One region of the Priestia aryabhattai genome, then DNA from elsewhere that is predicted to be linked to it. Evidence: riboswitches for the same ligand, from Rfam matches in the RefSeq annotation. Region 1 holds a riboswitch; each other region holds the start of a gene.
The links. Region 1 has a riboswitch for S-adenosylmethionine ahead of M3225_RS22845 (phosphoadenylyl-sulfate reductase). Riboswitches for the same ligand answer to the same signal wherever they lie in the genome.
Positions count from the first base shown of each region.

Region 2: linked by a shared signal. The riboswitch ahead of M3225_RS16435 (trans-sulfuration enzyme family protein) and the one ahead of M3225_RS22845 (phosphoadenylyl-sulfate reductase) in region 1 are both predicted to bind S-adenosylmethionine.
Region 3: linked by a shared signal. The riboswitch ahead of M3225_RS20595 (Na+/H+ antiporter NhaC family protein) and the one ahead of M3225_RS22845 (phosphoadenylyl-sulfate reductase) in region 1 are both predicted to bind S-adenosylmethionine.

Region 1 is NZ_JAMBOQ010000005.1:356,198-366,931, forward strand. Features, by position in the region: gene M3225_RS22825 (YugN-like family protein) at 1-181, shown strand, start outside; gene M3225_RS22830 (potassium channel family protein) at 191-979, opposite strand; gene M3225_RS22835 (VOC family protein) at 1,046-1,429, opposite strand; gene cdaS (sporulation-specific diadenylate cyclase CdaS) at 1,527-2,153, opposite strand; SAM riboswitch class I at 2,467-2,569, shown strand; gene M3225_RS22845 (phosphoadenylyl-sulfate reductase) at 2,823-3,536, shown strand; gene M3225_RS22850 (inorganic phosphate transporter) at 3,556-4,635, shown strand; gene sat (sulfate adenylyltransferase) at 4,688-5,839, shown strand; gene cysC (adenylyl-sulfate kinase) at 5,852-6,451, shown strand; gene cobA (uroporphyrinogen-III C-methyltransferase) at 6,543-7,322, shown strand; gene M3225_RS22870 (sirohydrochlorin chelatase) at 7,336-8,103, shown strand; gene M3225_RS22875 (NAD(P)-binding protein) at 8,084-8,692, shown strand; gene M3225_RS22880 (MgtC/SapB family protein) at 8,719-9,396, opposite strand; gene M3225_RS22885 (AMP-binding protein) at 9,516-10,734, opposite strand, start outside.
Region 2 is NZ_JAMBOQ010000003.1:647,489-658,222, reverse strand. Features, by position in the region: gene M3225_RS16450 (SIMPL domain-containing protein) at 1-497, shown strand, start outside; gene M3225_RS16445 (hypothetical protein) at 560-826, shown strand; gene M3225_RS16440 (trans-sulfuration enzyme family protein) at 864-2,045, opposite strand; gene M3225_RS16435 (trans-sulfuration enzyme family protein) at 2,029-3,174, opposite strand; SAM riboswitch class I at 3,246-3,363, opposite strand; gene M3225_RS16430 (hypothetical protein) at 3,530-4,192, opposite strand; gene M3225_RS16425 (spore coat protein) at 4,262-5,320, opposite strand; gene M3225_RS16420 (CotH kinase family protein) at 5,551-6,636, opposite strand; gene M3225_RS16415 (CotG/ExsB N-terminal domain-containing protein) at 6,808-7,233, shown strand; gene M3225_RS16410 (hypothetical protein) at 7,383-7,529, shown strand; gene M3225_RS16405 (YppG family protein) at 7,561-7,974, opposite strand; gene M3225_RS16400 (YppF family protein) at 8,205-8,399, shown strand; gene M3225_RS16395 (hypothetical protein) at 8,525-8,695, shown strand; gene M3225_RS16390 (YppE family protein) at 8,790-9,140, opposite strand; gene M3225_RS16385 (hypothetical protein) at 9,186-9,440, opposite strand; gene M3225_RS29955 (hypothetical protein) at 9,668-9,769, shown strand; gene M3225_RS16380 (DUF2515 family protein) at 9,781-10,734, opposite strand, start outside.
Region 3 is NZ_JAMBOQ010000004.1:390,652-401,385, forward strand. Features, by position in the region: gene M3225_RS20575 (Ger(x)C family spore germination protein) at 1-198, shown strand, start outside; gene M3225_RS20580 (YtoQ family protein) at 355-795, opposite strand; gene M3225_RS20585 (ABC transporter ATP-binding protein) at 974-1,885, shown strand; gene M3225_RS20590 (ABC transporter permease) at 1,878-2,645, shown strand; SAM riboswitch class I at 2,747-2,853, shown strand; gene M3225_RS20595 (Na+/H+ antiporter NhaC family protein) at 2,938-4,248, shown strand; gene M3225_RS29670 (hypothetical protein) at 4,288-4,416, opposite strand; gene M3225_RS20600 (LacI family DNA-binding transcriptional regulator) at 4,541-5,500, shown strand; gene M3225_RS20605 (transcriptional regulator SplA domain-containing protein) at 5,586-5,834, shown strand; gene splB (spore photoproduct lyase) at 5,947-6,975, shown strand; gene M3225_RS20615 (hypothetical protein) at 7,127-7,570, shown strand; gene M3225_RS20620 (hypothetical protein) at 7,672-7,908, shown strand; gene M3225_RS20625 (DUF2339 domain-containing protein) at 8,084-9,739, shown strand; gene M3225_RS20630 (DNA topoisomerase III) at 9,867-10,734, shown strand, end outside.

The sequences.
Region 1 (10,734 bases):
GCCATTTTTACTTTCACATAAATATCAAATTGGCCTAGATGACAATGTTCACAATGGAAATGTGAGTGCTTCATTTAATCAATTTGCAGAACCCCAAGACGCAGACGGTTCATTTCGAGAAAAGTATATCAGTTTAGGAGAAGAGCTGATCAGAGAGGCAGAAGAGGCGCTGCTTCAGTAATTGAAGGAACTATTCTTTTTTTAAACTCTCTAATTTCTTCACAAAAATATGTTCATACATGACCTGACTGATTAACTCGTTTGTTTTAATCATTTCATTTACACCCAAATTTTGCGCATTTTGAATATGCTTTTTTGTTAACAATTCAACGATGCTGTAAATAGAAGGGTTCACTCCTTGCAGAGCGACTAGCGTAACAATAGTGTTCATATCTGCATATTCTTCTGCCTTATGCTGATCCGCTGTAATCAGCACTTTTTTTGCGTACCGAGCGTTGGCAAGCTCTAATACTTCATAGTGAGAAGGACTTCCTTTAATAAAATGAACGCGATCACAAATCATGGGGTTTTTAGTCAGAGATTCGTCAATAAGAACAATTTCTTCTTTATGAAATGCGTCGCGATAAGATTCTAATACTAGCTTGGCGCGCTCGTTCCACCCGACAACGATGAAGTGGTCTTTTCCATAGAATTTTAAATTTCCTTCTAAATAAGCGCTCTCAGTGGAAACAGCAATTTTAGAAAGCGTGACAAAATAAGTAGTAATGAAGCCCGTTCCGATCAGGACTAAAATAATTGCAGCTAATCTTCCAATCGTAGTGGTTGGAGCGAAATCACCGTACCCTATAGTAGAGATTGTAATAATAACCCACCAAATTCCTTCAAACACATTTCCAAACGTTTGCGGCTCTAGGAAATGTATAAGCGTGCCAAAAAGTAGAACAAGGCAGCCGATAATAAAAAGAAGCCGCACTAAAATAGAACGACGAAAAAGTCGAAATAATAGCCATTCCATCATAAAAAACCTCCAGTGATTAGTCATAGCCACAGTATGACCATTTTTCATTGAAGGTATAAGATATCTTTATCTTTTTACTTCGTAATATTCAATCCATTCTTTGTCTGGACCATAGAAAAATAAGTATCTTGCTCCATTTGGCAAAGTTACAATGTTTTCTTCCACAAATGAAACGCCTGCTGATTTTAAACGCTCAAACTCCTCTTCAATTCCGTCTACTGCCAGCGCAAAATGATGAACTTTACCTTCGTTAGGTAAGCTTGAGTTATACCCTTGAATTAACTCTACGATTACATTGCCTTCTAAACCTAGAAAAGCTAGTTTCAAAGACGGATCGGTATGTGGTAGTGTTTCGATGAGCTCTAATCCCACTTTTTGTGTATAAAACTCAATAGATTCTTCTATATCCTTTACTTGAACGCCTACATGTTCAAATTTTAAAATTGCCATATGCATCACCCGTATCTATAGTATGTAAAAACTATGAAATATATTAAAGAGAAAGGATATAGAAGTCAAGATAGGGCTGCTTATCAGGAAAGGGCTCTTAAATCATATTTTTGCTGGAGTGAATAGGGTAGAGGCTTCCATCAAGAGCAAACGAAATTTTACCTGTTTCTTCAGATACAACTAAAATTAATGCATCCGATTTTTCCGACATTCCAATGGCTGCACGGTGACGTGTTCCTAATTTTTTGTTCCTTGAAATAATAGACGAGAGAGGTAAAACATTAGCAGCTGAAATAAGCTGATTGTTTCTAATTAGGACGGCTCCGTCATGTAAGGGTGTCCCTGGATAGAACAGCGTCTCAACTAGCGTAGCGCTGACAGGAGCTTGAATAGGCATTCCTTTTTGAATAAGAGGGTCTACATTTTGTTCCCGTTCAATGACAATTAAAGCGCCGTGACGTTTCTCAGAAAGGTTATGAATAGCTAAGGACAGAGCAGCATATTCAAATGTATAAGGCGATAAGTAATGACGCAAGTAATAAGAGGCGGCCGTAGCTTGAACATCTTGAAATAACCTTCTCATCTCCTCAAAATCACATAGGATACAATGATCACTCGTGTCTAAATGTTTAATTAAATTAGAGGCTTCAGTTGAAATCTGCTGTAAATATGTTCGCACGTTATTTTTAATTGTATCGTCTAATTGAAAGGGTGGTCTCTCCATCTTATACAGCTCCTATCTGTCAGTGTTATCTGTAATGTGTGCTAATGGGGGTGAATTATCCGTAAAGCTTACAAATCCCTTATTAATTTTATAGAGAGATTTATTTTGTGTTTTATTTAGCAAGAGAATATAAAAAGTTGGAGAAAAAAGAAAGCGTTTCATAAACTGATATGTTCACATTTGGGTTAAATTTACATATGTTGTTTTAAATAAAAGTATAGATATTTCTGTGAATTTAAAGTATAGTTTTCTTATCGGATATATGATTTTTAATGTTGACAAATATTCTAAATATGCTAAAATTTTTAAAAAATGCTTATCAAGAGTGGTGGAGGGATCTGGCCCGCTGAACCCCGGCAACCTGCTTAGCAAGGTGCTAATTCCAGCAAAGTGTGTATCATTTTGAAAGATAAGGTGAAAATTTATTGCCTACCCAGTCTTTCAATATGGAAGACTTTTTATTTTGATATAGCGCAAGCAATAATTTAAGGAGGGACACCAATGACTGTAACCCCGACTTAAAACAAATCTTTGAACACGTCGAAGCAAAGTAAGAATTAAATAGTTTCGCTGACTAGACACACTAGAGGCGGTTTTATCCAATTCTAGTGGGTAAAACCGTCTTTTTTTATTGGATAACGCGGATAACTAAGAATTGGAGTGAAGAAAATGGCAGATTTATATACGTACGAAAACTGGAGCGATACATTTCCAGAGTTCGACAGTGAAGATGAAACAAAAGGAGCCCTTTCAGCATTGCAGTGGGCGTATGATACCTACGGAGATTCAATTATCTATGCATCAAGCTTTGGGATCGAAGGAATCGTGTTAATTGATTTAATTTCAAAAGTGAAAAAAGATGCTGAAATTGTCTTTTTAGATACAGGCGTTCATTTTAAAGAAACATATGAAGTGATTGATGCAATTAAAGAACGCTTCCCTGATTTACGTATTCATATGAAAAAACCGGATTTAACTCTTGCAGAACAAGCTGAAAAACATGGAGATGAGCTTTGGAAGAGTCAGCCTAACCTATGCTGTCAAATTCGAAAAATCATCCCATTAAGAGAATCTCTTGCTCCTTATGATGCGTGGATTTCTGGTTTGAGACGCGAGCAGTCTGAGTCTCGTGCCAACACGAATTATTTTAATAAAGATGAGAAATTCAAGAAAGTTAAAGTTTGTCCGTTAATTCATTGGTCTTGGAAGGAAATTTGGCGCTATGTGTATAAGCATGATTTGCCATATAACAAACTTCATGATCAAGGCTACCCAAGTATCGGCTGTGAGCCTTGTACCGCACCTGCCTACAATGTAGACGATTTACGTTCAGGAAGATGGGCAGGTACGCAAAAAGTTGAGTGCGGATTACACGAATCTTAAATACGAAAGAGCTGAATAAATGATGCTTTTATATGTTGCCTTTATCATTGCACTTTTTTTTGCAATGAATATTGGGGCAAGCGGTGCAGCAGCTGCTATGGGCGTTTCATACGGCTCCGGTGCGATTAAAAAGCGAAGAGTGGCCCTGTTCATCTGTGCTATAGGTATTGTGCTTGGAGCCATTACCGGAGGCGGTGAGGTGGTGAAAACCATCAGTTCAGGTATCATACCTGAAAAATTACTGTCAGTAGAGTTAGTTATTATCATTCTGGCTGCTGCAACGCTGTCACTCTTTTTCGCGAATTTGATTGGTATCCCTCTATCAACAAGTGAAGTAACAGTTGGCTCAGTTGTTGGAGTAGGAGTAGCTTATCAATCTTTGTATGTGGAAAAACTTTTAGTTGTCATGTCTTTTTGGATTATTGTTCCGCTAGTTTCATTTGTGATTGCTTTTTTGATTGGAAAAGTGATAAAGCGCAGAGCGCATAAAAAAGAAGCAGAGGGAAAGTGGAAAAGAGTTTTAACGATTTTAGTTATAGTGACGGGATTCTTTGAAGCTTTCTCAGCTGGAATGAACAACGTGGCAAATGCTGTCGGTCCTCTAGTAGGAGCTGGATTAATGGATGCTAAAACGGGTGTTGTATCAGGAGGGTTGGCGGTCGCGCTCGGAGCTCTTTTACTAGGCGGCCGAGTTATTGAAACAAACGGAAAAAAAATTACTCGCTATTCTGTAGGAGAAGGGTGTATTATCTCAGGTACTGGTGCTTCTCTTGTCACAGTCGCTTCATTGTTTGGTTTACCAGTACCTCTTACACAGGTTACTACGTCTTCTATTATTGGAATAGGCGCAGCGAAAACGGGATTTACGAAAGAACAGCGCGAAGTGGTTATTCAAATGTTGAAGGTTTGGGTGGTATCGCCTGTATTTTCACTCGTAATCTCATATGTTCTTGTGAAATTAGTACTTGAAAGCGACTTATATTCATTTATGGTGCTAGCTAGCGGATGTATTGCCACAGCAGGTATTCTAAGCTTAGCTAGAACGACTAGAAGAAAAAGAGCAAGCTTGCAGTCGGAAAAAGAAAAAATGACTGCTTAATTCAAGTGCTTTTTATTATATTGTGTTAATTATTTAAGGAGGATTTTACAAAATGACAACAATTCAAGCACACGGTGGAGAATTAATTAATTTATATCAACCAACATATGACTACACTTCACTAACAAAAGAAATCGAAGTAGATAACATGGCTCTAAGTGACTTAGAACTAATTGGAATTGGTGCTTACAGCCCAATTACAGGGTTTTTAGGAGAAAAAGATTATCAATCAGTTGTTGAAAATATGCGTCTAGCAGATGGAACAGTATGGAGTATTCCTATCACTCTTCCTGTAACAGAAGAGCAAGCTAAAGAATTAAACATTGGCGACAAAGTAAAACTTGTTCAAAACGGCGTAACGTATGGTGTTTTAGAAGTTTCTGAAGTATATACGCCAAATAAAGAAAAGGAAGCAGAAAACGTGTACCGCACAGCAGAACTTGCTCATCCTGGCGTGAAAAAAATGATGGAACGCCCAAATGTATACGTAGCAGGTCCAATCGTACTTGTAGAACGTACACCTAAAACGCGTTTTGAAAAGTATTACCTAGATCCAACTGAAACAAGAGCAGCATTTGAAGAACGCGGTTGGAAAACGGTTGTTGGATTCCAAACTCGTAATCCTGTTCACCGTGCGCACGAATATATTCAAAAAACGGCATTAGAAATTGTAGACGGCCTGTTCTTAAATCCTCTTGTAGGAGAAACAAAGTCAGACGACATCCCAGCAGATATCCGTATGGAAAGTTATGAAGTACTTTTAGAGAACTATTATCCTAGCGATCGTGTAGCTTTAGCAGTTTTCCCTGCTGCGATGCGCTATGCTGGACCTAGAGAAGCTATTTTCCATGCAATGGTTCGAAAAAACTTTGGATGCACGCATTTCATTGTAGGCCGTGACCACGCTGGTGTTGGTGACTACTATGGAACATATGATGCACAAAAAATCTTCAGTAACTTTACAGCAGATGAATTAGGAATTACACCTTTATTCTTTGAACACAGCTTCTACTGCAAGAAGTGTGAAGCGATGGCATCAACGAAAACATGCCCTCACAGCAAGGAAGATCATATGATTCTATCTGGAACAAAGGTACGTGAAATGCTTCGTAACGGAGAAGTGCCACCAAGCACATTCAGTCGTAAAGAAGTAATTGAAGTGTTAATTAAAGGATTAGCAAAACAAAAAGTATCTTCAAAATAAGGAGCGGTTGAAGTGAGCAAATCAACAAACATTACGTGGCATGATGCTGGAATTACAAAAGAGGAAAGACGCGAGCAAAATAATCATCACAGTTTTGTATTATGGTTTACAGGTCTTTCGGGTTCAGGTAAATCTACCGTAGCAAACGCAGTGGCAAAAGCGCTTTTTGATAAAAATATTCGCAACTATGTATTAGATGGTGACAATGTTCGTTTCGGCTTAAATAAGAATCTAGGGTTTTCTGCTGAAGATCGTACAGAAAATATTCGCCGTATCGGTGAGGTTTCTAAGCTATTTGTAGACAGCGGTCAAGTGGTACTAACAGCATTTATTTCTCCATTCCAAGAGGATCGCGCTCAAGTGCGTGAGATCTTAGAGGGGAATGAATTTTTGGAAGTATACGTGGAGTGTCCGTTAGAAGAATGTGAAAAAAGAGATCCAAAAGGCCTTTACAAAAAAGCAAGAAGTGGAGAAATCCGTGATTTTACAGGAATTGATTCTCCGTATGAGTCACCGGCTAACCCTGAATTAACAATTAATACAAGCACACAGTCTGTAGAAGAATGTGTACAAACTGTTATTGAATATTTAGCTAACCGAAAATTTATCTAAATGACAGCGGACTTTGTCCGCTGTTCTAATTCAAATTAAAATGTGGGAGCACTGCGGAGACGTGGAAATGATGGAAGGGTGAAAGGCATTCATGGGGAAAGTATATCTAGTCGGTGCAGGACCAGGAGATCCAGATTTAATTACATTAAAAGGGTTGAAAGCAATTCAGCAAGCAGATGTTATCTTATATGATCGTTTAGTGAATAAGGACCTGCTGGAGTATGCTAAAAGTGATGCAGATATCATTTACTGCGGAAAGCTTCCGAACTACCATACTCTCAAGCAAGAAACAATCAACAACTTTTTAGTGAAATTCGCTAAAAAAGGAAAAATTGTAACGCGCTTAAAAGGCGGAGATCCATTTGTATTCGGACGCGGAGGGGAAGAAGCAGAAGCTCTCGTGCAACAGGGCATTTCATTTGAAATTGTTCCAGGAATTACATCAGGTATCGCAGCCGCTGCTTATGCAGGAATCCCTGTCACTCACCGGGAATACAGCGCAAGCTTTGCTTTTGTAGCAGGCCATCGTAAAGACAGTGAGCATGATGCAATCAAATGGGATAGCCTAGCCAAAGGTGTAGATACTCTTGCAATTTATATGGGGGTGCGGAACTTACCGTACATTTGCCAACAGTTAATGAAACATGGAAAAACTTCAGCTACGCCAATTGCATTGATTCACTGGGGAACATGTGCGGACCAGCGCACTGTAACTGGAACTCTTGGTACAATTGTTGATATTGTTAAAGAAAAACAAATTGAAAATCCAAGTATGATTATCGTTGGTGAAGTTGTAAATTTTCATGACCGATTAAATTGGTTTGAGAAGACTGGACAGCATTACTATTCGTATGCACAAGAAGCTTACTAAAGAGGTTGATTATATGGATGCAGTTTTATATGTTTGCCATGGCAGCCGCGTAAAAGAAGGCGCTGATCAGGCAGTTGCTTTTATTGAAAGATGTAAAAAAAATCTAGATGTACCGATTCAAGAAGTTTGTTTCCTAGAACTAGCTTCCCCTACTATTGAACAAGGATTTGAAGCATGTATTGAACAAGGTGCTACTCGTATTGCAATTGTGCCTCTTCTGTTATTAACAGCTGCGCATGCAAAGCATGATATACCCGAAGAAATACACCAAGTGTATGAACGTTATCCACAGGTAGAAGTGCTGTACGGAGAACCGTTCGGCGTGGACGAACGAATTGTTGATATCTTGGTAGAGAGAATCAATGAAACCAATGTGGATAAGCAAGAAGATTCGATGGTATTGTTGGTCGGCAGAGGAAGCAGTGATCCTGCTGTAAAAAAAGATTTTAACGAAATAGCTCAACTGCTAAAAGGTAAAGGAGCTTTTAAAGAAGTGAGCACATGCTATTTAGCTGCCGCTGCACCTAATTTAAAAGAAGGCCTACACCTTGCTAAACGAACTTCGTATAAGCAAGTATTCGTTCTTCCTTACCTTTTGTTTACCGGTATTTTAATGAACGAAATTAAGGAAGAATTGGAGCAGTTATCAACAGATGACCAGCAGTTTATCTTAGCCAACTACCTAGGTTATCATGATGGACTTGCACACATTTTAAGTCATCAAGTAAAAACGTTATTATTGAGTAAAGGAAATCAATACGATGTATACCGTTATGCTTGATTTAAAGGATCGTTCGGTCTTAGTAGTTGGAGGCGGAACAATCGCAACTCGTAGAATTAAAGGTTTTTTACAAGAAGGAGCAGCCATTACAGTGGTTGCTCCAACTGTTTCAGCTGAAATAAATGAGTGGGAAGCTAAAGATCAGCTACGTGTAAAAAGAAAAAAAGTAGAGGAAGAAGACTTACTGAATGTTTTTTTTATTGTTGTAGCTACAAATGATAAAGCTGTGAATAAGTTTGTTAAGCGGCATATTAAAAATGATCAGTTGGTTAATATGGCCAGCAGTTTTTCTGATGGAAATATTCAAATTCCTGCACAGTTTTCTAGAGGGAGATTATCGCTAGCAATATCCACAGATGGCGCTAGTCCTTTGTTGACAAAACGAATTAAAGAAGACTTATCTTCAAATTATGATGAGAGTTACACACAGTATACACAGTTTTTGTATGAATGCAGAGTTCTTATCCACAGATTGAATGTGTCAAAGAGCCGTAAACATGAGTTATTAACAGAAATTATCGATGATCAATACCGGCTGTCTCTAGTAAAACAGAGGGAATTTTTACAACAGATTGAAATGTATAAATAAAAAACGGCCAATTGGCCGTTTTTTATTTATACATTTTCAACTTCAATGCTACGAATACCGCTGATTTTTTGAATCTCGTAATACACTTCTGTAGTAGGGCGCTGGTTATTAACTGACACTTTCATACGTATATATAATTCATTGGTGTCTAAATCTTTGATTCGAATATTTTTTATCGTAATATTCTTTTCCCTAATGCTGTTAGTTGTATCAAAGATATTGTGCTTATCAGCCAGCTTGAGTTGAAGAATAAGCTCTTTCTCACGCAGTTGCCTAGGCCCTAGAATAGTAATAAGGAAGGGGAGAAGTTCAACGCTGATGATGAGCAGTACAACTCCGGTAATAGCTTCAGGATAAAACCCTGCGCCTACAGCAATGCCTATACCTGCTGCCCCCCAGATAATAGCCGCTGTTGTAAGCCCGGAGATGCTGTCATTTTCTTTTCGTAAAATGACACCCGCTCCTAAAAAACCAATTCCAGAAACAATTTGAGCAGCCAGACGAAGCGGGTCCATTGTGATATGATCACCTTTATTAAAAATTTGAGAAGACTCAATCGAAACAATCGTGAGTAAACAGCTAATAATGGAAATTACGAGAGATGTTTTTAAACCAACAGGCTTTCGTTTTAGTTCCCTTTCAATTCCAATAATAAGACCAAGTACAGCGGAAATACCTAATTTGAGCAACATTTCATTTTCCATTATTTTCACCTATTTCAATAGACATTGTTGTTTATATCTGTATGAAAGAAGAAAAACAGATATGTATCAGTATAGTAAACTTTTCTTCATAATGACAGGTGAAATTCAAAAAAATCTGATTATTTATAAAGCGCTACGATCTCTTCTTTTAATTTATATTTTTGAATCTTACCGGATGCCGTCATTGGAAAGTCGTCTATAAAATAAATATGTTCGGGAATTTTGAAATGAGCAAGCTTACCTTTGCAAAAGTCTTTGATTTCTTGAGCGGTAAGAAAAGAATTTTGCTTGAGTTTAATGCATGCAGCAACTCGTTCTCCATACTTTGGATCAGGAATACCGACAATTTGCACATCTTCTACCTCGGGTATTCTATATAAAAACTCTTCAATTTCTCTTGGGTAAATATTTTCTCCGCCTCTAATAATCATATCTTTTAGGCGTCCTGAAATTTTTACATAGCCATCTTTATCGATGGTAGCTAAATCTCCTGTATGTAGCCAGCCTTCTACAATTGTTTTTTCTGTTTCTTCCGGCATTTTATAATACCCTTTCATTGTTAAATATCCTTTTGCACAAAGTTCTCCTTGTTCTCCAAAAGAAGCTTGTTTACCTGTAACTGGATTAATAATTTGAATCTGTACATGATTATGAACTTTGCCAACCGTTTGTACTCGCCGCTCGATAGAATCTGTTGGAGTTGTTTGGGTGATTACAGGAGATGTTTCGGTTTGACCATAGGCGATGGTAATTTCGGTAATGCCCATTTCATTTATAACTCGCTTCATTACTTCCGCTGGACAATTAGAACCAGCCATGATTCCTGTGCGAAGAGTAGATAAATCATATTGTTTAAAATCAAGTGCATTTAATTCCGAAATAAACATAGTTGGTACACCGTGAAGAGCTGTACATTTTTCTTTCTCTACGGTGCGTAAAACAGAGGCAGGCTGAAATTCAATAATCGGTAGCATAGTAGCACCTACAGATACGCATGCTAGAACACCCAGCACACATCCAAAACAATGAAAGAAAGGAACTGGGATGCATAAACGGTCTTCGTTAGTCAGTTTCATAGACTGAGCAACTAAAAAGCCGTTATTTACTATATTATGGTGACTTAGCATAACTCCTTTTGGAAAACCTGTTGTTCCGGAAGTATATTGCATATTGATAACTTCATGGGTATGTAGGGATTGTTCATGCTTATCGAGAACCTCATTTGATACCATTAAGCTACTCATTAAAAACTCGTTCCAAGATGTATGTTCGCTTGATCCACTTAAGTTTATAAGATGTTTTAGTTTGGGAAGATTATGTTCAATACCGGTGATAATA
Region 2 (10,734 bases), on a different contig from region 1:
TAAAAGAAAATTCAGCTGTTTCAAATACTCTGCTGCAAGAGATGAAAAACCTTGGAATCAATGACCAGCAAATTGAGACGGCTTCCTTTACCATAAATCCTAAATATGATTACAGTGATGGAAAATCGACTCTTACAGGATACGAAGTACAGCACTTGTTTAGAGTAAGAGTACAAGATGTAAAACAAGCTGGCGATGTCTATAACGCTACTTTTTCAAGCGGAGCCAATGTAGCGCAAGACCTTCAATTTCACGTTACGAATGATGATAAATATGAACAAGAAGCGATAAGTAAAGCTTTATTAAATGCCAAAGAAAAGGCCTTTACCATTGCTAATACGCTACAGCTTCCGATTAACCAAATCCCTATTTTAATCGAAGAAGGCCCCGTCTATCAGTCATCTGGCTCCTCGCCTAAGTTATTAGCAGCCTCTCCCCCTATTCAAGCTCAGTCCTTGACTGTATCTGCTTCTGTAAAAGTTACGTACACGTATTAATACTTGTGGTAAACTATAAGTTACTATAATGAAGAAACTAATCTAAAGGAGCTCTTTGCACAATGACTTCTGAACATTTACTAGCAGCTTATCAAACCCTATGGTTGAACCGTTCGTTCGCTTCCAAACAATCCATGACAAGTGAAGATCAGCTTCACGAAGCCATTCTGAAAGATTTAAAGGATGAAATGACTCATCCGCGCGTCCGACAAACACCGCATATAAAATATCATCTTGGCATAAAAAGAATTCTAAACAGCAGCCTTTCCTCTGATGAAAAAGTTGCGCTTACGTCACTATACACAAACCTTTTAGATAGCTGTATATAACTACAAAAAAGGACCTCCTTGATGGAAGTCCTTTTCTTTATTTAATTAAGGCTTTCTCTTCTAAGTTTTGAAAAACAGCGTTAAAGTCTTGCTTCAAATCCTCGAATTCCTCTAATCCTACGGAAAGGCGAAGAAGGGAATCAGTAATTCCTTTTTCATCACGTACTTCTTTTGGGATACTTGCATGAGACATTGTTGCAGGATGCGTTAAGATTGATTCAACTGCACCTAGACTAACGCCAATTGAAGCCAATTTGACTCCTTGTAAAATATGTCGTGCTACTTTTTCATCCTGTACTTGGAAAGAAATCATAGCTCCATATCCATTTGCTTGTTCTGAAATCAGTTTGTGATCCGGATGACTTTTTAAGCCTGGGTAGTATACACGGCTTACTAAAGATTGTTCTTCAAGCCACTTCGCAAACTGCAGTGCTGTTTTTAACTGCTGATCTAAACGAACTTTTAGTGTCTTGATTCCTCTAAGAAGCAAAAAACAATCTTGTGGTCCTAGAATAGCACCAAAAGCATTTTGTACAAACTTTACTTCTTCTGCTAGCTTTTCATCGCTTACCACAACTAAACCACCAATGACGTCACTGTGGCCGCTGATATATTTTGTAGCACTGTGAATCACAATATTTACACCAAGGTCAATCGGCTGCTGTAGATAAGGTGTTAAAAACGTGTTATCCACAATTGTAAGGATATTGCGCTCCTTCGCCAAACTTGCTACTGCTTTAATATCCGTTACGTGTAAAAATGGATTTGAAGGGCTTTCGATATAAATAGCCTTCGTATCTTTTGTGATAGCTTCTTCTACTTTCTCAACCTTCGTTGTATCAACAAAGGTTGTTTTAATACCAAACTTTGAAAATAACCGTGTTAATACACGATATGTCCCGCCGTACGTATCATGTGAAACTAAAATTTCATCCCCTGATTCAAAAATAGATAACACCGATGAGATGGCAGCCATACCTGATGAAAAAGCAAACCCAGCGTATCCATTTTCTAGCTGAGCAATGGTGTTTTCTAAAGCCTCACGAGTTGGGTTTCCTGAACGAGAATAGTCATAGCGGCCGTTGTTCGTCTCATCTTCTTGGTTAAATGTGGACACCTGATAAATAGGTACGTTAACCGCTCCAAAATGACCGTCAATTCCTGTATTTGCATGAATTAAGTTCGTACCAAATCTATGTTTATTATTGTTGGTATGCATCAAATGCCTCCTTCAAATCTTTAATTAAATCATCTGCGTGCTCAATTCCAACTGATAATCGCAGTAAACAGTTTGTTACTCCGACACGATTTCGAATTTCCTCGGGAATATCAGCGTGTGTTTGACGAGCTGGGAATGTCATCAAACTTTCCACACCTCCTAAGCTTTCTGCAAACGTAATAACTTTGACATTTTCCAAAAGCGTGGACACGATGTCAGGGCGTGAGACAGCAAAAGAAATCATGCCTCCAAATCCAGTCGCTTGTTTCTTCATGATTTCATAACCTGGATGTGTTTCAAGACCAGGGTAATACACTTTTTCTACGAGATCATGGGTAGTAAGCCAATTTGCAATTTTCAGTGCGTTTTCGTTATGTTTTTCCATACGAAGCGCTAGCGTCTTAACACCGCGCAATAACAACCAGCTATCTTGTGGACCTAAGATTGCCCCAGCTGCATTTTGATAAAAACGAATTTTCTCTCCTAAGCTACTACATCGAGCCACTACAAGACCAGCAACTACATCATTATGACCACCAATGTATTTGCTCGCACTATGTATCACAATATCTGCTCCAAGCTCTAAAGGACGCTGATAGTAAGGTGACATGAATGTATTGTCAACAATAGTAAGCAAATCATGCTGTTTAGCTAATGCAATAGCTTCTGGCAAATCAGTCACGTGCATCATTGGATTTGTAGGTGTTTCAATAAATAAAGCTTTCGTATTGGGACGAAGCGCATCTTTTACTTGATCGAGATGGGCTGTGTTGACGTACGAAACAGTAATTCCTTGCTCTGAAAAGATTTCATTTAGTACTCGGTACGTTCCTCCGTATAAGTCCTCTGATACAATTAAATGATCTCCGTTTTTAAATAGCGCTAAAACTGCCATTACACCCGCCATTCCTGAAGCGAATGCTACTCCTACTTCTCCTTTTTCTAAAGCTGCAATTGCTTCTTCCAATGCTGTACGAGTAGGGTTTGCCGTACGTGCATAGTCAAATCCTGTACTTTGCCCTAAAGCAGGATGAGCAAATGTTGATGCTTGGTAAATGGGTGTTGTAATAGAACCTGTTGAAGGGTCACGGCCTACTCCTGAACGAACTAATAAAGTTTCAATTTTCATCTATTTCTCTCCTTAACTCAAAATAAAAAACACTCTTCACAGATGGAAGAGTGTTCGTTTATACACGATTTCTCTCATCTGTTAGAACAATACTGATGTTCCACAGGAATTAGCACCGTTCAAATGAATGTCTCATTTGATGGTTGCCGGGCATCGCAGGGCCAGTCCCTCCGCCACTCTTGATAAGAGTTCTATATAATTGTTGTTGGTTAACGTTTGTTGTTAATAACTTTAATAAAGATTTTCTTTATTGTCAACATAATTTTCTAAAAAATTTAAATTATCTCATTTGTTTATTCGATGCACTTGTCCTGATAAGCGCATAAAAAAAGAGACGACAGCGAGGTCTCTTTTTCTAAGGCAAGTGCACAGATTTTACATGAGCTAACTTCCAATACATACTTTCTCCATTTGCCGTAATTAATTCAACAATATTATTAGAAACTTCTTTAAGTACGCCAATTTTTTCTGATTGATCTCCTAAGTCTAATACAACCAATTGATTTTCATATTTTTTAAGCTGCTCTTCAAAGTTTCTGACAAAAGGTGCAGAGGCAGGCCTTACTGGGAGCTCTTTGTCACTTAAAGAATAAGGGGTTAACTCGTTACTGTAAGGGGTAAGCCATTTTAAATGATGCAGAGAAACAAATACATTTTTATACACTGGAGAATAAAACACAAGATAATCATTCAGCACGCTTGTAATATAACCATGCAATGACTTTCCTCCTGTTACATAAATTTCAATAAATTTTCCTTTTGCCTGCTGTAAAATATTACGATAGGAAATCCGCTGACTTTCTTCTATTAAGTTCTCTTCTATTTCACGTAAAACCGTATAGTCTTCTTCTGATACTTCTCGCAAACGATGCATGTGTAAAAGAGGAATATACAAATAATCATGTCCATTATACAAAACCATAATATCTAATCCAAGATCAATAAGTCTGCCAACAAACGTCGTTTTACCTGAAATATCCAATTCCACAATTTTATTGATATAATGATTCATACTCATACTCATTCTCCTCCTTTTTCCTATATGATAGAAAAGGTGCTTTATAAGCACCTTTTATGTTCCATTTCATCATGCTTTCCAACGATAATTTTTCGTTTTAATAACTTTCTCGCCTGGTACTGAAGAGCGTGAACCTGTACGGCGTCCTCGAGAGCGATCGTCTGTGCGACCTCCTCCTGTACGGCGTCCTCCTGTACGTCCTCCCGTGCGGCTTCCTGTACGTTCTTCTTTAGACTTTGCAGATTCAGTCTCTCCATTTTCTTCTGTTTGCTCGTTATTTTGATTGTTGTCGTTTTGCTTAAAAGCTCCTTTTGCTCCTACACAAATGGTTTTAACGTGTCTTGGCTGTAAGCGTAATACTTGATTATTCTGAACAAGTGTAAATGTACCGTTTCGACTTTGTACTAACACGCCCTCTACGGCTTCAGGTCCTCCACCGTTGATAGATACCCATTTATGAGAAAGGTGTGCAAACAGATCGTTAAAATTCTTAGATTTCATATATTCTGGTTCTTGGCTCAAGAAGAGTTCATTTGCAGATTGATTATTTTGATTCCCATTGTTATTTTGATTCCCATCATTATTTTGATATTCACTTACACTCTTAACGTGTTCAGTGTTAATATAGATAACACCGTCATCCTCTGTGAGTAATACTATATAAGCAGATTCAAATGAACCTAAGACATCAAGAAGCTGACCTGCTTTTTTCTCAGGTCCACCTTGGTTAACCTGCACATATTTAGTTTTCATCAATGATAAAGTTCCAGCAAAAGTTTTTCCTCGATATAATTCTAATTCTGTGCTAATTCCTGTAAATGTTTGCGCCGAATTTGACATAGTATCTTCAGTAATGCTTTTTACATGAGCTAAGTGATAATATACAAGGGTATATTCTTGTTGATTATTATTTTGGTTGTTTTGGTTGTTTTGGTTGTTTTGATTGTTTTGATTGTTATTTTCACCATTATTGTTATTATTGTTATTATTGCTTTCTACCGCTAAGATTAAATAATCTGATTGCACGTCAACCAAATAACCTGTTTTAGATTCAGGTCCTCCACGATAAACGGTCACCACTCTTCCTTTTAGGGGTTTAAAGTGAGAAGAATAGCCTTTATCAGGCATTTGTACATTTCGGCTGCGCTTTTGGCTTGATTTTTGGCTTGATTTTTGACGTGGATTTTGATTTTGCCCTTGTTCTTGGTCATAGTAATAGTTACTCATTGTTTTTCCTCCTTATTAGTTATCCTTATTGGTCATTCATACTGTATATATACGTATCATGTACAGCTATTGATTTCCTTCATTTGCCTATTATTAACAAAATCCACTGTTGCCTATAAATCTATCCATATTTAAAGAGTCAAAAGGTTATTTTTAATATACGCTGTTCGTTCTTTTATAAAAGACAGCATAAAGTCGGGTTCTTTATAAAATTGCTCCATGTTATCTTTTACGTAAGGATCTTTTAATACATAAGGAGTGATATACTCATGCAGTTGATAAATGATTGGTTTCATATGTTCTATTGTAAATTGATTATTTAGAACATTGTTCATTTTTTGAATGTAATGTTTTTTAATGCTATCTACTGCCAATAAGCGAGCTGTAAGCGTGTTAAATCCTTGTGCACGGACGTAGTCCCCCTCCATTACTTTTCCATTTACATCTCTTCCCCAAGTTGCATCATAATCCCACGGAATCAGTTCAAATCGCCCGCTTTCATGATTTAGATAGAGAGCATAGTTATGGACAAAACCATCGTAATTCTGCATACAAATAATGCCAACTAACCAAGATAAGTAACAGTCGACGTTCAGATACTTATCAATATTCTGTTCGAATTCTGTATTTGTCCATGTATTAAGATTAAAGATAAACTTTTCTAATTTTTCCTCATCCCCTTGTTTTACTGCTTTATCTTCATATCCAGATAACAAAGTCGTTTTCGGCTTTTTATCCAAGTCGCTCATCAAAGAAAAATTAGCATCTCCGTCCACTGCATAAAATATGGATCCATCCGCTAAATTTCTTTTTTTCAAAAATAGTTCATCTACCGATTCGAGCTGAAGATATATCCCTTCATTTTTCCCATTAATCTTAAGAGTGACAAACTGAGAGTGAGGAGATAAAACGTCTAAGGAGGAGAAAAAATCGAGGGACAATTTGTTGCGCATAAGCGATGGATCTTTGTATTCAGCATTCAAGTGTATTTCTTTGGCACGCTGAAATATTTTTGGAGAATAAAATTCAATATAATATGACTTTTTCTTCATCTTCCGAATATGGGAGCCTCTTAGCAACAAATCAATATCGTAACGTTTTTTATTAAACTTCATCGTTGCCTGAAACGCTTCTTCTGACCAAATATCTCTTTGCATTTCCTTTAAATCTTTTACATTCACAAACAGAGCGTATTGAGGAATTTCTTTTTGCTTCATTACTCGACCACCTTTCTTCAATTATTAAAGTATATGAAGGGCAAATTCTCCATGATACCCCATCACATCAACTATTTCCGCAAACTCCACTTTTGACTTATATCAAGGACAAGCATCAGCGCGTATTCTATTAATGCAAGACCTAGTCCAATTGAAAAGGAGGTTTTTGTATTGCATATTACAGCTGAAAAAATTAAAGAGGCTGCTGAAGCTCTAGAATGTACAGAACTAAAATCTTTTATGTTTCAAGAGCCAACTGCCGGCCCACTAACAAGACGGCGTCGCTCTTCTCGTAGCACTGGCCGCAGTAGTCGCCGTTCTACTCGCGGTTCTCGTCGTTCTACTCGCGGCTCTCGCCGTTCTACTCGCGGTTCTCGCCGTTCTACTCGCCGCTCTCGTCGTTCTACTCGCCGCTCTCGTCGTTCTACTCGCCGCTCTCGTCGTTCTACCCGCCGTTCTCGTCGCTCTACTCGCCGCTCTCGTCGTTCTACTCGTCGCTCTCGTCGTTCTACTCGTCGCTCTCGTCGTTCTACTCGTCGCTCTCGTCGTTCTACTCGCCGTTCTCGTCGTTCTACTCGTCGCTCTCGTCGTTCTTAATTTCCCTAAACAATCATCTTTATTGCAAAAAAAACGCCGAAGAACCATGAGTGTCTTCGGCGTTTTTTTCCACTTATAGAAGGGGCACATTTGGAAATATACTAAGATGGGATGTTATTCATTTTACATCATAAAGAAGGAGAGGTTTTATGAAAAAAAACAAGCATCAAATTTCAACTTCATCAACAACAGATGTCGAAGAAGTCAAACGTTTAAATGCTCAGTCTGGATTAACTTACAATGAAGTATTTACACTTCTTGGAGAAACCTATTTGAAAAATCAAAAGGAAAAATAATAAGCAGGGACTAGAAAACACCTTCTAGTCCTTACACTTTGAAAATCCCGGAAAATCCTTTTACTAGAGATGTTAATTGGTTCATGGCTCCCATCATCTGCCCCGCAGTATTCATCATCTTGTTCATATCGTAATTGCCATCACTCGATTTAAACTGAGACATTAATGACTGAAATTGAGAAGGCTGGGGCTTTTGCTGCTGAGCTTTAGGGTATGGATTAAAAGGCGCACCAGCATTATTGTACATGGGCTGCTGGTACATTCCGTTCATATAGGGAATTTGCTGAGGACCAAAAGGCATTTGTTGCTGAGCGTACGGATGTTGCGGCATATAAGCTTCCGTCCATGGCTGCTGATGATACTGTGGAAATGGATGTACCTGACTTAAATCAAAACGTTCTGGTTGATGTTGCTCATAATACGGATAGTGCTTACTTGTATACATGCAAAATCAATACCTCCTTTTTAATATTACATAATATATAGTATGTATGCAGAAATAAGAGGTGACGTTCGTCTACTTGTACTTTTGGAAACCACATTCGAAAATATGTAGGTTTCTGTCGAAAGTTTAAATTTTTCAAAAAAACGAGATTATTTAAATATATGGTACGATAAGAACAAGTGATACTACCTATACGTAGTGGCACAAATGGGGATTAGGAGGGAATTTACATGTATGTGAACGAACTTCAAGAAGCTTTTATTGCGGTGAAACAATATGAGCCGCAGTCAAGTAATGAATTACTCGATTTTGCCCAGCAGCAGTATTTAAAAGGTTTTTTAACTCCTATGAATTACAAAGCCGCTGTGCGTGAACTCGAACAAATTGGAGCTACTAAGCCCGATTTTAGTGCACAAGATGATTAATTTTTTTACTACCACCGAGAAATCGGTGGTTTCTTTGTTTCCTATAAAGGGAACACATACTTCTTTTTTGACTTGTTTATACTATAAAAGCTTTAATGTAGTATTCAATAAAGGAGGTCTATCTCATGAGTCGTGGAAAACATTTTGATCATAAAAAGCAAGGACAAAGCGCAGTAACGAAAACAAATAACGCCGTTGCTTCTAAACATACCGAAAAAGTTGATTATCATATCGATACAGTCGCTTCACAAGATCACCCAGCTGTTTCTATCCAACCTCAAAAAGATTTTGATTAACTTTTTATTGATAATGATAAAAGGCCTAAAGAGTTTCCTCTTTAGGCCTCCATAGAAAATCCCCACCTTGTAGATCTTAACGGAAGGCCGGGATTTAATTATTCAATATCGACTCGAGCACATACTTGTTTGAGTGATACATCTTTTTAAATCGCTTTTCTCGCGTCTCGGGATAAAATGACTGTAGTACAACGTTTTGTAAATTTTCTTTTAACGTCTCTACTTGATTAACATGAATATATTTTGGTCGATCCTTCTTCAGCCATTCCGTTACAAGACTAGCCCATTCATCGAGTTCTTTGAAGAAAATATCTCCATAAGGCTTTACTTCTTCAAAAAATTTCACTTCATAATTTTCTTCCTGTTGAATAGACGCTAATCGTTCTACAGCTACTTCATTATATTGAAACATGTTCTCCGTACTTTTTTTCACATCTTCATTCATCGTTATTCGTCACCTCTACGATGACTATTGTAACATAAACAATCTTTATACTGTATGAAGAACCATTTCTCTTCGGCTTCTACCCCATTCTGTTCCGGAAGGCATGCTTTCATACACAGCTACTTCAATTTCTTGCAGTGATTGGTCAATGCGATGAACTTGTTCCATATATGTTTCTTCACAATGTGTAAATGCTTCATTTATAGATGTAGACATCGTTTTATCCACTAAATCTACTTGCTCTAGTAAGCTATCTAATAAAGTCATCATTTCGCTTGTTTTAACCATACTTTGTTTCATCGCCATCCCTCCAAATTTTCCTTTGCATAACGTATTCTCCCTTTTTTTCATTGTCCCTTCACACATGACAAAACTAGTTTCTATTCGTCAAAGAAAGATGTTTTCGACATTTTCATTTATGGTGAATCGAAAGAGACCATATTGAAAACACTAGTATAGACATTTCAGTTAAGCGGATACATTCTGCTGCTGAACGTTCATTAAAACATGATAGGAGGTGCCTAGATATGGCCAACAAACAGCAAAAATCACAGCCTAAAAATAAGCCTGAAACAAAAACCTACGGTGATCCTAAAAAGTTAAACGGTCCTAACCAGCCTTCTACTTAAGAACAAAACGGTCACTTGTGACCGTTTTTATTTACATTAAATACTTGCGCTACTTTCATTAATATATGTAGCTGCTTTTGTTTTTGAAGATACCATGTTGTAAAATGAACTTTCTTTGGAAAAGGCGGCTTTTTCATGAGCTTTCGTTCGTCTTTTTTCGTTAAAAACCACTTTTCTCTCTTCTTTTCGTGATGTCTAATAGCCGGATACACCTTTCTAAGAGCAGGTGTACAACAACTGGTTTCATTTAAAAAATACTGCTCATAATCGTATCTCGAACCTGTATGCTTTGTTTTCAAAGAAAATTCATAAAACAAGGGATAATATTTTTCATGAAATAATAAAGCCGCTAATTTCTTCCCCAAATCAATACGATTATTTACTTTTGTAAAATCATGAACAGAACAGCCGTATAGCTCCCCTTTTGTAGTAGGAAAAAGGACGGAACTGAAGTGAAATATATCTTGAAAAAAAAACAGCATACTTTTAAACACTCTATCTTGATAAAAAGGCTGTTCAATAACGGGCTTTTGAATAACATGTTGCTCATTCACAATTAACGCATGAATAAGCTGCAGTTCACAAGGTCTCTGCATAAATTGTCTCCACTTCTCCTCGATAAAAGATGAAACATTTAAATAGGGAAGTAAATGAACGTAAGAGACATGTTTTTTACGCGAAACAGCATACAATAGTAATTGTGGAAAGGCGTCTTTAAAAATAAGCCAATTTGCTCTTTCATACGTTAAAAATAATAAATCGCGCCTTTGCTTTGATAACGCTTTTTTCATTTTTTCTCCTTGCAAATCACACATATTCCACCCTGCGTTGCGTGATACCATACTTGCGAGAAATGCCCACTTTACTTCAGGATATCTATGATAAAAAGTTGCATAAGCTTGGGTTCTTGATATATTATCAATATTCAGCTTGTCTGTTGTTTTTTTAATCGCCGTCAACAGCGC
Region 3 (10,734 bases), on a different contig from region 1:
GTAAGAAACACAGTAGAAAAAATGCAAAAAGAATATAAAGTCGATGTGGCCGGATTCGGAAATCAATTGAGAATTAAGAGGCCTAGGGTATGGATGAGGGTCAAAGACAATTGGGATCAAACGTTTAGTGAAGTACCGATTAACTATGATGTGAAATTAATAATTAAAGATTATGGAACGTCAGGATCAAAAAAGTGAGTATCTAAGTTTAGCTTTGCTTGTTTTGATCTCAGAAATAAAAAAGCCCAAAGGATAACCTTAGAGCTGGCTAAAAAATATTCCCCCTATATTCAGTACGAAACTTCGAGGAGAAATGGTAAATAAGAGCTGTCCAGAACCGGCAGCTCTTATTTGTTATTCAAAAATATAAGCAAGCGCTTGAAGAGCCTGTTCCGGCGTTTCGACTACAACTTGCGCTTTGTTTGACAGTTCTTTAAGCGGGTGGTGCAGTTTTTCAGGGCGAACCAAAATTAGCGGTTTATCTAATGAAATGGCTGTCGCAGCATCCATTGCGCTGTTCCACTGCTTGTATTTTTCGCCAAATAAAGCAATGACCACATCAGATTTTTTCAGCAGCACCTGCGTACGTAAATTATTAATTTGGGAAGCAGCTTCATCTTTTAAAACAGCGTTAGGCTGTTTTCCTAAAATTTCTTCTCCAATGTTGTCGGAGCGGTCATGGTCTGCCATCGGACCAACAAACGTAAGGGGAAGGTTTAATTGCTCCGCTTGGTTTTTAATTTCGTCTCGCCAGTTATCGTGAATTTGCCCGGCAAGGTATACAGTTAAGTTCATTATGTAAAAGTCCTCCTCTAACTGATAGTTAATATTTGTTTTATTTTATCAAATGTAAGCGGATAATACGAATGATTTGAATGGGGTGCTTTACCAAAAAATAAGGTTATGGTAGACAAATAGATAAAAAAGAGAAACAATAGAAGGCGTATTGCTAATTAAAGAAAGGATGTACATGATGACAGAAACAGTGCTACAAGTAGATCATGTCAGTAAAGTAATTGGGAAGAAAACCATTTTGCATGATGTATCCTTATCCGTTAAGCGCGGTGAGATTTTTGGGTTGCTTGGTCCAAATGGTTCTGGTAAAACAACGCTAATTCGAACGGTAGTAGGGCTGATTAAAGAAACAAAGGGAACGATTACCGTCAATGGCTTTCCTTTAAAAGAACAGTTTACATCAGCTATGAAATCAATTGGAGCGATTATTGAAAACCCTGAGTTTTATGATTATCTGACGGGCTATCAAAATTTAAAACACTTTGCTAATATGCATGAAGGGATCACATCAGAACGTTTGGATGAAGTGATTGCTTTAGTAAAGCTTGAAAACAGCATTCATGCAAAAGTGAAGACGTATTCTCTTGGAATGAGACAGCGTTTAGGAGTAGCTCAAGCTATTTTACATAAGCCTGCATTGCTTTTACTAGACGAACCAACAAATGGTCTAGACCCAGCGGGAATGAGAGAATTTCGTACATATTTACAAACGCTTTGCACAGAAGAAGGAATTTCAATCTTAATCGCGAGCCACTTATTAAAAGAAGTAGAAGCATTGTGTGACCGCGTTGGTATTATTCAAGATGGTGAGTTAAAAGCAATTCAAGATCTATCTCCAAATCGTCAAGATCAAGGAATGTATGTAGAATTTGAAGTGTCTGACGCGCAAAAAGCAGTGGATCTTTTAACACAAGAATTTGAAGTGACGATGAGATCAGATATTATCGATGTAGCGATTGTAAAAGAGCAAATTCCAGCTGTGAATAGAAAATTAGTGGACAGCGACATTTTAGTCTACCGAATTACCCCTGTTTATGAGACGCTTGAAGATTCGTTTATGTCCGTTACGGAAGGAGAGCACCATGCTTAAGTTAATTCAAAATGAACATATGAAATGGTTTCACAAAAGAAGTACAAAAATCACGCTTATTACAATTGGCATTTTAACTCTTTGTATGGCTCTTTTAATGAAGAAAGTGGCAAACAGTGCAGGGACAGAAGAAAACATTTTGAACTTCCTGTCATTTAGTTCAGGTATGCTGATTCTTGTTCAATTTTTCGCTCTTGCTGTGGGGGGATCGATTGTTTCAAAAGAGTTTGAAGCAGGTACTATTAAGCTTCTTTTAATTCGCCCGGCTAGACGTTCAACGATTTTAACATCCAAGTACATAACGCTCATTTTAATTAGCTTGTATTATTTACTGAGCTATTTACTTTTTTCGTTTGTATGGGGAGCATTGTTCTTTGGATTTACCAGTCTAGAAGGAGATGCGCAGCTGCTTAAACATATTACGCTTACGTATGACAGTGCGTATATGGAAACGTTCATGATGATGACGTTCGCATTTATGCTGTCGTCTTTATTTAGAAATAGCGCGCTTGCTTCAAGTTTAGCTATCGTTGTGAGTATCGGTGCGAAAGCTGTAACCCGATTAGTATCGGAGCTAGATTTATGGTGGGGGAAATTTTTATTATTTGCCAACACGGACTTTGTGCAGTATATGGACGGAATGAAGCCGATGTTTGACGGAATGACAATTCCATTTTCAATCTTTATCTTAATAGCGCATTTTGTCTTCTTTATGGGCGTAGCATGGGTAGCGTTTTTGAAACGTGACGTAGCTAATTGATGTGAGAATTTTCGCACTATATATTTTTCTAAAATAGCATTTGACAATTAAATAAAAAGAGATTACAGTAGTGAAAGACTATTTTTAAAACAACTACAAACTTCTTATCAAGAGAGACGGAGGGACTGGCCCTATGATGTCTCGGCAACTGGCTGTACGCAGTGCGGTGCTAAATCCAGCAGACGATGTTTCGTTTGGAAGATGAGAAGGGTAATCTTATGATACAAATAAGAGACCTCTTCTTATCAATAAGAAGAGGTCTTTTTTATTACGTAAACAAGAGGTGTTAAGAATGGAACAACAAAAAGGAAACGGCTGGGCGCTGTTACCGCTGGGCGTCTTTTTAGTCCTGTTTGTCGGATCAGGAATTATAACGGGAGATTTTTATAAGCTGCCGGTATTAGTAGCTATCATCATTGCAGCCATTGTGGCGCTGGCTATGAACCGCAAAGATTCACTTAATGTAAAAGTTGAACGTTTTGCTAAAGGAGCAGGGCATCCTGATATCATTATTATGGTGCTTATTTTCATTTTAGCAGGTGCTTTTTCCGAAGTCGCTAAAGGCATGGGAGCTGTTGATTCAACGGTAAACTTAGCTCTGTCTGTGCTTCCGCAAAGCTTAGTGGTAGTCGGAATCTTTGTTATTGGCGCATTCATTTCAATTTCGATGGGAACGTCAATGGGAACAATCGCTGCGTTAGGGCCTATCGCTGTAGGAATCAGTGAGCAAGCGCATGTATCCATTACACTGGCAATTGCGGCCGTTGTTGGTGGTGCAATGTTTGGAGATAATTTATCCGTAATTTCTGATACGACCATTGCAGCAGTTCGTACGCAAAAAACAAATATGACAGATAAATTAAAAGTAAACTTTTTTATTGTACTTCCTGCAGCGATCGTTACGGTGATTTTATTGCTTGTAATGACGCTTGGCAACACGTCTTCAGTAGAAATTAAAGATTTTAGCTGGTTTAAAATCTTGCCTTATATCGGTGTGCTAGCAGCGGCAATATTTGGTGCAAACGTATTAAGCATTTTAACCGGAGGCATTGTACTAGCCGGCGTGATCGGATTAGCTGACGGAAGCTACACGCTTTCTTCTCTTGCTAAAACTGTGACAGAAGGTATTGGCGGAATGTCGGAATTAATTATTTTATCTCTTTTAATTGGCGGAATGGTTGAGCTAATTCGCTATAACGGCGGTATTAATTTCTTATTGAACTTATTAACACGGCGCATTCAAACAAAAAAAGGCGGAGAATTCAGTATCGCTGGATTAGTAAGTTTAACAAATTTAGCAACGGCTAATAACACGATTTCAATTATTACGGCAGGTCCGTTAGCGAAAGAAATCTCTGATAAGTATTCAATTGATAATCGTAAATCAGCCAGTCTGCTCGACTTGTTTTCATGCAGCGTTCAAGGGCTTATCCCTTATGGTGCACAAATGCTTCTAGCAGCAGGATTTGCCAAAGTGTCACCGATTGAGATTATTCCATTTACATTCTATCCAATGTTAACAGCGGTTTGCGGTATCATTGCAATTGTAATTGGTTTTCCTCGGTTAAATAAAAAATCAAAATCATCTAAAGAAGCTGCGTAATGCCAAACCCTTAAAAAGAATGTTCTTTTTAAGGGTTTTTTACTGTTTGAAAAAATCAGCTGGCTTTTCTTTGTCTAACTCCTTCCAAAGCGTCTCATTTTGTTTAAGTGCATAAGCCGCTCCTCCAATCTCAATTCCGCATAATAAAATGAATAATAAAATACCCATAAAATGACCTCCTTACGTAAATGAATAAAAACACGATTGTAACGGGTTTAGCTTATTGCTATTTCACTTTATAATGAGAATAAAGTATGAAACGCGTTTCAGCGCAAGAGAAAAAGGTGAAAACATGACAAATATCCGAGATATCGCAAAAAAAGCTGGTGTATCTGTTTCAACTGTATCCCGGGTGCTAAATCATCATCCGTATGTAAAAGAAGAAAAGCGCCGGCTGGTAGAAAAAGTTATTCAAGAACTTAATTATGAACAAAACATTAATGCGGTTCACTTATCAAAAGGAAAAACGAATATGATTGCCGTCGTATTACCCTTTATTAATCATCCGTATTTCAGCCTGCTTTTAGAAGGAGTGGCCTCTCAAGCGTTAGAAAAGCAGTATCAGCTTGTTATTTGTCAGACGAACTATGATTTAAAAAAAGAAGAAGAAGCGCTTCATATGCTAAAAACAAAGCAAGTTGATGGAGTGATTATTTGTTCTAGAGCAAGCAGTTGGAGCACAATTGAATATTATCAGCAGTACGGGCCGATAGCCGTGTGCGAAAACGTACAGAATCGTTCTATTCGCTCCGTATACGTCGATCATTATGCAGCTTTTCAGCAGGCGCTTATGTATTTAAAAGAAAAAGGATATAGGGATATTGGATATTGTATTGGAAGAATGACTGGTACAAATAGTCAACAGCGGCAACAAGCATACAAAGAATATGTAAAAAGAATAAATCAGCCTTATCAGCCGGAATGGGTTTTTCAAGACTGTTTGAACGTGACAGATGGTGAAAAAGTGGTAAAAAAATTGGTGCAGATGAAAAATCGACCTCAGGCGCTTTTAGTCACAAACGATCAAGTGGCTATCGGAATAAAAGCTCAGTGCGAACAAGCTGGTATTTCAGTTCCTGGCGATTTAGCTATCATTGGTTTTGATAATCATCCACTTTCTTCTTATTTACAAATCACAACGATAGAACTTCCTCTTAAGGAGATGGGCGAAACGCTTTTTACATTAGTTGGAAACAAGGTGCCTCAGAAAGTTGAGCTACCTTTTCGATTTATTGAGCGTGAAAGTGTATGAATTCTTGAGGGTCTCACCACATGGTTTTACCGGATAAAATGAGCAAAAGCGGACATCATACGAGTAAAGGAAGAAGAAAAGGATGATGATCGTGGAGAAAAAAGAATATCAAGTGGGAGATCAAGTATTTGTTATTTACCGAAATCCTCATACGGCAAACGTTGCTAATATTAATCAAGCTGAAATTGTGGAACATCCTGAAAATAAAGATGAAAAAGCGCTGTTTTTACATGAGTCTTATCATTTGTTAGCTGAAGATGATGCCGTGTATTCAACGTATGAAGAAGCCGAAAAAATGTATAACAAGATATTTGATTATGAACAATATGATTGACGCAAGGCTCTCCTACACGGAGAGTCTTTTTTGGTCTGAAAAATAATTACCAAGGATATAGTCTTTTTATTTTTCAAACGCTATTAGTATAAGAAAAAAGGAAGTGTACATGATGATAAAACCTTTTGTACCTCAGTTAGTATACATTGAGCCAGGGGCAATGGAGTATCCGCTTGGTGTTCAATTAAAAGAAAAGTTTGAGAAGATGGGAATTGAGATTCGTCAAACAACTTCTCATAATCAAGTACGTAATATACCGGGAAAAAACGATTTACAAAAATACCGCAACGCTAAATCGACTTTAGTGGTTGGCGTGCGTAAAACGTTAAAATTTGATACATCTAAACCGTCAGCGGAATATGCAATACCGTTTGCAACAGGATGTATGGGGCACTGTCACTATTGTTATTTGCAAACAACAATGGGAAGCAAACCGTATATTCGCACATACGTGAATGTTGAAGAAATATTAGATCAAGCAGAACAATATATGCAGGAAAGAGCCCCTCAAATAACGCGTTTTGAAGCGGCTTGTACATCTGATATCGTAGGAATTGATCATTTAACGCATTCATTAAAGCGCGCTATTGAATATTTTGGGGAAAGTGAACTAGGTCAACTGCGCTTTGTGACTAAATTTCATCACGTGGATCATTTGTTGTATGCTAAGCATAATGGCCGCACGCGCTTTCGCTTTAGTATAAATGCCGATTATGTTATTAAAAACTTTGAACCTGGTACATCTCCTCTTGATTATCGGATTGAAGCTGCTAATAAAGTCGCAAAAGCTGGATATCCACTTGGCTTTATTGTTGCTCCTATTTATATTCATGAAGGATGGCAGGAGGGATATCGTCAATTATTTGAAAAGCTTGATGCTTCTATACCTGAGGAGTCAAGAGATGATATTACATTTGAAATGATTCAACATCGCTTTACCAAGCCAGCCAAACGGGTGATCGAAAAAAACTATCCCAAAACGAAGCTTGAGATGAATGAAGAAGAGCGCCGCTACAAATGGGGGCGTTACGGAATTGGAAAGTATGTATACGCGAAAGATGAAGAACAAGAATTAAGAGAGACATTGGAATATTACATTGATCAATATTTTCCGAATGCGAAAATCGAGTATTTTACGTGATTATTCTACAGTAATTGAAAAGTTATTTTGATACGTTAGCCAAAATAGCTTTTCAATTTTTAATGTGAAAAATAAATTGCTTGCTAATAAGTTGAAAAAAGAGGTTATTTTTATCTCTTGTCGTATTACATACATAAGGGAGGTGACTGAGATGTTAAAAAACGAAGAGTTTGTGCTAACAAAAGAGTTAACAAAAGAACAGCAAGAAGCTGCACGAAATTTTATTCACGTATTGTTCAATGCAGATTTATCTGAATTTTGGAACATATTATGTGATATCGATAAGTCTCGTATTTACGGCTTGTATGAAGCAAACCATTATTATGATTCAGATATTGAACTACATGGATTTGTACAAGAAATAAGAGATAACGTAAGAGCTGTTTATGCGCCTCTTCAAGGGCAACGGGGTATTTCGACGAAGGTTCGATATACAAACGAAGGAAAGATGTATGTATACATATTAGGAAGTGGCGAAAACCCGAAGGTATATCCAGTTGGATTAATGCCTGAAACATATATCGAAGAAGAACGTTTTTCTCAGCGGCTCCAAATTAGCATTTATAACGATGAGTTTCGGAACGTTGCCCTATAAACAATATATAGGTGGAAAAAGAAAGAATAATAAAATTAATTTGTTAAAATAGCAATATTTGGGGTATGTAATAGGTATAACACTAAAAAGGGGTGAAAGAAATGCATTATTATCGTATTTCAGAGGGAGACCATGAAGAGTATTGTGAAACGATTCTGCTTCATGAAAAGAAATTTTGTAAAGAAACATTTCAATCTATGGTGCGAGAAGCAATGAACAATAAGCCCGGTAAAATTGACCGTGTGGATATTGTTAAATATTTAATTGGTCACCACAGTTTTCAAGTAGCCCACATCGAAGCGGGGTTTCATAGTACATACAGCGAGAAAGTGACATAAAAAATGCAGCACATCCTATACAACGAACTTTTCTTTTGAAAAGGGCGCTGTATTTTTTTTTGCTAAAAATGGAATGCTTCTAAGAGTTATTCCTTTTAATGGTATAATAGTTAGTTATTGTAAGATTTATATATAAAAAAATCACAAATGCTTTAAAGAGAAAGGGTGAGGAACTATGGAAAGAGAAAGAATAGAAGAACTTGAACGAAAAATAAGCAGTTTAGAAGAAGACGTAGCCAAGCTAAAGTCGCTCGTATATAAAACGAATGCTCCTAGACCAAAAGCAGTTCACGCTCCTTCTCAGCTGCGCCAGGAGACCGCTAAACGTCCTGCTCAAACAGTAGCTAAAAGCTCACAGACGATAGAAGAACCTGTTGATTGGGAAAAAATCCTTTTTCAAACATGGCTGCCAAGAATTTTTATTTTTGTATTTATCATTGGCGTGCTATGGGGATTTAAAGCAGCCTCTGACTATGGGTTAATGAATGAAAAAGCAAAAGTTGTTCTCGGTTTTGTTGTTTCGATAGGTTTTGCTGTGACAGGTCATTTCCAAATTAAAAAGGGAAGGTTGGTGCTGGGGCAAGTACTTGTAGGAGGAGCTATTCCTATTCTCATGTTAACGACGTTTGCGATGCATAGCCTGTATCATTTAGCGGGACCAACGCTTGCTTTTATACTAAATGTGAGTTGGATTATCCTGGGGATTATCGCGACAGTCTTTTATCGTTCGCAGGCGTTAGGTATTATTAGCGCGGTGGGAGGCGTACTAGTTCCTTTTCTTATTGAAAGTAATTCGCCTAATGCCCTGGTTTTCATTGGCTATGAAACGCTTCTGTATATTGCCTTTTTATATGTGGCAGTCAAACAAAAATATTCAATTTTATATGTGCTTTCGGCGGTACTATTAAATCTTACGCTACTCATTTATTACTCGTTTGTTGGTGATAATGGTGTAAAAGAATTATTAGGTATGGCGATTCTTATTCAGCATTTATGCTTAATTTCTAGTTTTTTTCTATCACAGTCCGTGCTGCAAGTATATGCGTTTACCCTTCTATCGAGTTTAGCGGTTACGTACGGCTGGCTACTGGCCATTTTTGACGATGGTACGACCACAATGGTGCTGCTTGCGTTAGTTATTATTTACGCATTAGGTGTTTACGCAGTAAGAAGTTCTAAAGAGAAATTTGAATTTTTTATTACCTATTTAATTGTTGTAGTAGCGTTTTTTATTCATCAGCTCATCGATTTAAGAGAAGGAGTCATTTTATATGTTATTCAAGGGCTTGCTGTTTACTATATAGCCATGACGTATAAAAATATACTTCATCAACTATTTTCTTATACGATTTATATACTGAGCGCAACGTATATCTTAGTTACACCAATCGAACGAGTGGTGTCTCTTCCTACATTAAATTGGCTTGTTGTGTTAGCTTCTATTCTAGTATTTATATGGATCAGCATTCAAAAAACAGAAAAAGATGAGCATGATACGTTCAAAATTGGGGGGAGTATTGTTTTTTCTATTCTTTCCTTAATTTTCGCAACGGAAGTTACGGCCGCTGGCACCAATCATCTTTCCGCTAATCCACAAACGCTTATTATGACGGCCGTTTGGTTAGGGCTATCCATTGCTGCATTCGTAATAGGATCACTTCAAACGTTTAAAACAGCAACGTATATCGGCGTGGGCATTTTGTTCTTAACACTCTTTAAACTCGTTTTATATGATTTACCTTTTATCCCAATGGCTATACGGGCCTTGTTATTTATCGTCTTAGGAGCTATCGGTTTAATTATCTCGCGACTATTTTATAAAAAGAAGTAGCTAGAAGCTGAAGAGAAATTCTTCAGCTTTATTTATTATAATATTATTATGTAAACTTGATCTTGAAGTCGTACAAAAAGTATACAATCATGTATAATGGAACAAGTGAATTGGAGGTATACATAAAATGAAATCACTTGTATTAGCAGAAAAGCCAAGTGTAGCACGTGATCTTGCGCGCGTACTTGGCAGCACACAAACAAAAAAAGGGTATATTGAAGGGCCAAAGTATGTCGTAACGTGGGCACTCGGTCATTTAGTTGAATTACAAACACCAGAGGATTATGATAACCAATATAAAACATGGCGATTAGAAGATCTACCAATCATGCCTGAGAAAATGAAATTAAAAGTAATTCGTAAAGTGAGCTCTCAGTTTCGCACAGTATCCGATCTAGCAAAAAGAAAGGATATTGGAGAATTAATTATTGCGACTGATGCAGGGCGTGAAGGAGAGCTTGTTGCACGCTGGATTATGGAAAAGGTGCGCTGGAACAAGCCGTTTAAACGCCTTTGGATTTCGTCTCAAACGGACAAAGCAATTCGTGATGGATTTAAACAGTTAAAACCAGGAAAAGAGTTTAATCGTTTGTATGACTCAGCGGTTTGCCGTTCAGAAGCCGATTGGCTTATCGGTTTAAACGTCACGAGAGCGTTAACGACTAAATACGAAGAACCATTATCGGCAGGACGGGTCCAAACACCGACGCTTGCGATGATAATTGAGCGTGAACAGGTAATCAACACATTCAAACCTAGTGAATATTGGACGCTTACAGCTCAGTTTTCATCGTTTGAAGCAGCTTGGCAAAAGGGCAACGAAAAGCGCATTTTTGATGAAAAATGTGCAAAAGAACTGCACTCAAAATTATCAGGTGAAGCAGTTGTGAAAACAATCAAGCGCAAAATGCATAAAGAAGCGCAGCCGCTTCCTTATGACTTAAATGAACTGCAGCGAGATGCTAACAAACGCTTTAACTTCTCTGCTAAGAAGA